2 regions of the Yersinia antarctica genome follow, and region 2 is predicted to be linked to the other one. Evidence: predicted binding sites of a transcription regulator. Region 2 holds the regulator's gene; the other holds the start of a gene.

Region 1 (3,204 bases), 3.3 Mb from region 2:
GCCTGGTAGCTCGTCGGGCTCATAACCCGAAGGTCGTCGGTTCAAATCCGGCCCCCGCAACCAATTACACGACTAAGTAGTAAGATAGAAAATAGTATTAAGACGGACGCGGGGTGGAGCAGCCTGGTAGCTCGTCGGGCTCATAACCCGAAGGTCGTCGGTTCAAATCCGGCCCCCGCAACCAATTCTTAATCATTTTCATATCAACATCAGACACCCTCAAGGGTGTTTTTTTGTTTCTGGCTTTATACCCGTCATATTTCAAACCGCATGTGTGTTGGTTGCTTTCGTTCACCCGAATAATTGACTAACGTCAACTCAGCGGGATTATCTCAGTTGCCGCCTTCCTGCAACTCGAATTATTTAGGGTATATATCTCAATCAATAACAATGCCCTACGCGTTAAAGTCGGGCCATCGCCCCACCATTAGCAAAATAGGCTTTGATGCCAGCAAAAATAGATTCTGCGACTTGTTGCTGAAAACGGCTGGTACGTAGTTTGCGCTCTTCTTCCAGATTACTGATAAATGCTGTTTCAACCAAAATTGAAGGAATATCAGGTGCTTTCAATACAGCAAACCCCGCCTGATCGACACGGTTCTTATGCAGCGTATTAATCTTCCCCATGCGATTCAGCACTTCTTTACCAAACTTCAGGCTGTCATTAATCGTCGCCGTTTGCAGTAAATCAATCATGGTATGGTCCAGATAGCGATCACCACTTTTGCTAACCCCCCCAATCTGGTCGGCCTCATTCTGTGTCTGGGCCAGGAAACGCGCGGCGGTACTGGTTGCGCCCTTGGTTGATAGCGCAAAAACGGAGGAACCTCTGGCCGCCTGACTGGTAAATGCATCCGCATGAATTGAAATGAATAAATCTGCCCGCAGTTTGCGCGCCTTCGCTACCCGCACTTTCAACGGGATAAAAACATCTTCATTACGGGTCATAAACACCCGCATATTGGCTTCTTTTTGAATTAACGCCCGTAACCGACGGGCAATTTGTAGCACGATGTCTTTTTCACGGGTTTTATTTCTACCAATAGCACCGGGATCTTCTCCGCCGTGACCAGGATCCAGCATGATAACTATCGGTCTATCGCGCCCTGCTTTGCCTGCTTTTGGTGTCTCTGCGGGTAAGCTACGCTCCACGTCGCCTTTATTATAATCTTCCAATAATGCCAACAATGGATCGTCCTCAGCAGAGCTGTTGCCCTGAGCGGGATATAAATCCACTACTAAACGATTTCGAAATTCAGCAAAAGGTTTTAGAGTAAATAGCTGGGGGCTGATGCTCTGCTTCAACTCCAAAACCAAACGGACGGTATTTTTATCAAACTGCCCTACTCGGGCTTGCTTCAGATAAGGGTCACCGGACTGAACCTGATTAGTTATCTGTTTCAGGACGCTATTTAAATGTACCCCTTCAATATCAACCACAATACGATCAGGATTGGTAAGAGCGAACTGACGATACTTCAGCGGAGTATTGGATTCCAGCGTGACTCGGGTATAGGTTGAAGAGGGCCAAACCCGGACTGCAATAATATGTGAGGAAGCAGCAAATCCAACTCGACTAACACTCAGCATCCAGGCGCTCGCAGCACCTTGTAACAGACGACGACGCCCAGGATTATGATTTGAATCTGCCATGTAACTCCAAAGTAACTACCAAAATATGAATAAAAAGCGCACAAAAAAATTTATGTGCAAAAACTTTAACGAATCAATCCCACGCTGTCATTAGAAAAACATTTTTATGTTATTCAATTTATTAATACAGATACGCCATACATATGCATTTGATAGTAATTTGGTGCTTGCCATCTTGGTCAAAAAAGAATAAAAATACAAAAATACCGAATAAAAATTCAAAGAGGGTCTGCCGTGAAGGAACGTAGTACTGAACTGGTCCAGGGATTTCGCCACTCAGTTCCCTATATCAACGCGCACCGTGGCAAGACATTCGTTGTCATGTTGGGTGGCGAGGCGATTGAGCATGAAAACTTCGCGAATATCGTCAATGATATCGGTTTGTTGCATAGCCTTGGGATCAGGTTGGTCGTGGTATACGGTGCGCGCCCACAGATCGACAGCAATTTGGCACAGCATCATTACGAACCTATTTATCACAAGCATACCAGGGTAACAGATGCCCGAACTCTGGAAATGGTGAAACAAGCAGCCGGCCTATTGCAGTTGGATATCACTGCAAGACTATCAATGAGTCTCAATAATACCCCGCTACAAGGCGCGCATATTAATGTAGTCAGTGGCAACTTCATTATTGCTCAGCCGCTGGGGGTGGATGATGGTGTGGATTATTGTCATAGCGGGCGTATTCGTCGTATCGATGAAGAGGCAATTCACCGTCAATTAGATAATGGCGCAATCGTGTTACTAGGCCCGGTTGCTGTATCGGTGACCGGCGAGAGCTTTAATCTCACATCAGAAGAAGTTGCCACCCAGTTAGCTATCAAACTGAAAGCAGAAAAGATGATCGGTTTCTGTTCATCCCAAGGGGTGACTGACAGTGAAGGTGACATTATTTCAGAGCTGTTCCCAAATGATGCTCAAAAACGGATTGAAGATCTGGAACAAGAGGGTGATTACAACTCCGGTACGGTACGCTTCCTACGTGGTGCAGTGAAAGCTTGCCGTAGCGGTGTGCGCCGGAGCCATTTACTGAGTTATCAGGAGGATGGAGCGCTAGTCCAAGAGCTATTCTCCCGCGATGGTATCGGTACACAGATTGTTATGGAGAGTGCTGAACAAGTGCGCCGCGCTACCATCAATGATATTGGTGGCATACTTGAATTGATTCGCCCGCTGGAACAACAAGGCATTCTGGTGCGTCGTTCGCGGGAACAGCTTGAAATGGAAATCGACAAATTCACGATTATTGAACGGGATAATTTGACGATTGCCTGTGCAGCGCTCTATCCGTTCCCTGAAGAACAAATAGGTGAGATGGCCTGCGTGGCAGTACATCCTGACTATCGCAGCTCTTCTCGGGGAGAAATGCTATTAAAGCGCGTTGCTAATCAAGCGCGACAGATGGGGCTTAAAAAATTGTTTGTACTCACCACCCGCAGTATTCACTGGTTCCAAGAACGCGGTTTTACACCTGCCGAAGTAGAGGTTTTACCGATTCAGAAGCAGGAACTGTATAACTATCAGCGGCGCTCAAAGATTCTGTTGGCT
Region 2 (3,204 bases):
CGCCGATGCATAGCTTCGGCGGTTGATAATATTATCTCAGGGGCAGCTTTAAGCCCCTGCTACTACTTGTTATTGACGAACTGCTCGCCCAACTCAATATCTTTGTGCAATACATCAAGCATGCTTTCTAGCGCTTGCTGTTCAAACGCACTCAATTTGCCAATGTCTTTACGTTCAGCAACACCCTCTTTACCTAACAGGATTGGCTGAGCAAAGAAACGGGCATATTTACCGTCGCCTTCAACGTAAGAACATTCAACAACATTGCTTTCGCCTTGTAGAGCACGAACCAGAGAAAGACCAAAACGTGCCGCAGCCTGCCCCATAGATAGAGTCGCTGACCCGCCACCGGCTTTTGCTTCAACAACTTCAGTACCCGCATTCTGGATACGTTTAGTCAGGTCAGCCACTTCTTGCTCGGTAAAGCTAATGCCTGGAATTTGTGACAACAATGGCAAAATGGTAACACCAGAGTGGCCACCGATAACCGGCACTTCGATATCTTGAGGTTGCTTACCTTTCAGTTCAGCAACAAAGGTATTAGAGCGAATGGTATCCAGTGTCGTAATGCCAAATAATTTATTCTTGTCGTAAACACCGGCTTTTTTCAGTACTTCTGCGGCGATCGCTACTGTCGTGTTAACTGGGTTGGTAATGATACCGATTAATGCTTTCGGGCAAGTAAGCGCGATTTGCTCAACCAGATTACGGACGATGCCAGCATTAACATTGAACAGATCTGAACGATCCATGCCCGGTTTACGTGCAACACCCGCAGAAATCAGAACAATATCGGCCCCTTTAAGGGCTGGGGTAGCATCTTCGCCGCTGAAGCCTTTAATATTAACAGCGGTCGGGATATGGCTCAGGTCAACCGCAACACCGGGAGTCACTGGCGCGATATCATATAATGAGAGGTCTGAACCTGAAGGAAGCTGGGTCTTGAGTAGAAGAGCGAGGGCCTGGCCGATACCACCAGCGGCACCGAGAACTGCAACTTTCATCCTATACTCCTTTTTATATTTAATTTAAATTTGCCGTGAATTCATCTATTTAGGCACCTTAATTTATTGTGATTTTAAACACAATCTATTAACAGTCAGATTGAGATATCACGCATCAAAAAGGCGCATAAGACGTATGCATTTTAGAGTAAATCGCTTATTCATTAATGATATAGCGCACATTATTCTAAAATTTACTGAAGTATTCATGACAGGTTAATCGGCGGTTACATTACACCCTTCCGTTACATCAGAACAACATCATTTTAATAACATTTTAGTTACTCGCGCCGAATGTTGATAAAAACTGATTTAGCATAATCGTAACAGTAAGATGATGTGAAAATTTCACCACACCTTGATATCAGTGCTTTTATCGCCAATACTCCATAGTCATGTTGAATAAAAATTCATTTATATGCATAATAATCCTATTCACTATTGACTGATCAAGGCACAGAAAATGCGTAATCCCGCAAAACAAGAAGATCTTATCAAAGCGTTTAAAGCGTTATTGAAAGAAGAGAAATTCAGTTCTCAAGGTGAGATCGTTTTGGCCTTGCAGGAAGAAGGCTTCGAAAATATCAACCAATCCAAAGTTTCACGTATGCTAACCAAATTCGGTGCGGTTAGAACGCGTAATGCCAAAATGGAGATGGTTTACTGCTTACCCGCAGAATTGGGGGTGCCAACAACCAGTAGCCCACTAAAAAATCTGGTCTTGGATGTCGATTATAATGATTCAGTCGTTGTGATTAATACCAGCCCTGGTGCGGCACAGCTGATCGCCCGCCTGCTGGATTCATTAGGTAAGGCTGAAGGGATCTTAGGCAGTATTGCTGGTGACGATACCATTTTCACAACGCCTGCCAGAGGTTTTACGGTTAAACAACTGCATGAAGCCATTCTTGGGCTATTCGAACAAGAGCTTTAATTCCACATCTTTATGTCTGATGTATATAGATGCGGCCTTCTGCGCCGCACTGTATCCCTGTCACCGTTATCCGATTAATCATACCTTCATAGCCTTTAACCAGGGCATATAACTACTGATTTCGGTCTAAACCACAAAATAATTCTGCTTATCTCTCCCTTACAGTCAAACCTACCACTGACTAACGCACTTTTAGTCAAAAACGCTTACTCAATTGAAAACATTAAGTTTTTACTTGAACGTGCTGTTTTTTAATCACTTTTTATTCCTTTTAGTTCTTAAAAAGTAGTCACTAGCGATAAAGTGACCTTAAATATTATTAGCTTGCTATTAATATTCTCAGTTACTAGATGTATACTCATTTTCGTGACGTAAATCACACTTCATGCGAAGTGATAAAGAATAAATAGAGGCAATAACATGAATATTAAAACTACCATCGCAACTGCCAGCATTCTCTCTGCACTGTCATTTGGTGTTTTTGCAGCGGATTCTATCAATGAGAGTCAGGCTGAAAAATTACAACCAATGGGCACCATTACCGTCAGTGGCCTTAACGGCGCACCATCCGATATTCGTCAGGCGCTGTCTGATAAAGCTGATGCTATGGGCGCTAAAGCTTACAAAGTGATCGAAGTGCGAGAAGAAAATAACTGGCATGCCACTGCCAAGATTTACCAGTAATTCGCAATAGATAGATCAAAAATGGCGTGAAGCCCAAATCGAAAAAATTAAATAAACAGTAAAAACAATAAACTAAAAGTACCAGAATCATTAAAAGTACTTTTGGATTGTTGAATCTGATTAAGGAAAAATCATGAAAATCAAAACTACTCTGGCAGCCCTGAGTTTACTTTCTGTTGTTGCTTTCGGCGCATCTGCTGCGGAATCAATCAATGCCGCCCAAGCAAGCAAAATGACTGATTTAGGCGCAGTCAGTGTGAGCGCGATTACCGGTGCTCCTTCTGATATTGAGCAGGCCATCGCGAAAAAAGCTGATAGTGAAGGCGCTACGGCATACAAAATCATTGGTATGCATCAAGACAATGGTTGGCACGCCACAGCTAAGATTTACAAATAAGATTAAGCGCCAGCAGTGAAAGTAAATGCCCCGCTCAGAGGGGCATACTTTCGTACCTTGATAATTTATTCAATAGACTGAAAATAAAGATAAATACTAATTTTTAGCTTATTGAATAGAGTATTGATTGCAACAAAGTATTGGCTGAAGTCAGCTCACATCCGAATAATCCCTCGTCTATCCGA

What was found. The regulator ArgR, encoded in region 2, controls arginine synthesis, uptake and breakdown. The targets are predictions, from matches to a motif close to ANTGAATAAAAATACANT.
Positions count from the first base shown of each region.
Region 1: a site for ArgR is predicted at 1,838-1,855, ahead of argA (amino-acid N-acetyltransferase). Genes of this name have one in related genera too.

Region 1 is NZ_JBSJQF010000001.1:3,805,083-3,808,286, forward strand. Features, by position in the region: tRNA gene ACWJJO_RS17690 (tRNA-Met) at 1-63, shown strand, start outside; tRNA gene ACWJJO_RS17695 (tRNA-Met) at 108-184, shown strand; gene amiC (N-acetylmuramoyl-L-alanine amidase AmiC) at 403-1,653, opposite strand; gene argA (amino-acid N-acetyltransferase) at 1,888-3,204, shown strand, end outside.
Region 2 is NZ_JBSJQF010000001.1:503,406-506,609, reverse strand. Features, by position in the region: gene mdh (malate dehydrogenase) at 63-1,004, opposite strand; gene argR (transcriptional regulator ArgR) at 1,468-1,938, shown strand; gene yhcN (peroxide/acid stress response protein YhcN) at 2,359-2,622, shown strand; gene ACWJJO_RS02245 (YdgH/BhsA/McbA-like domain containing protein) at 2,756-3,019, shown strand.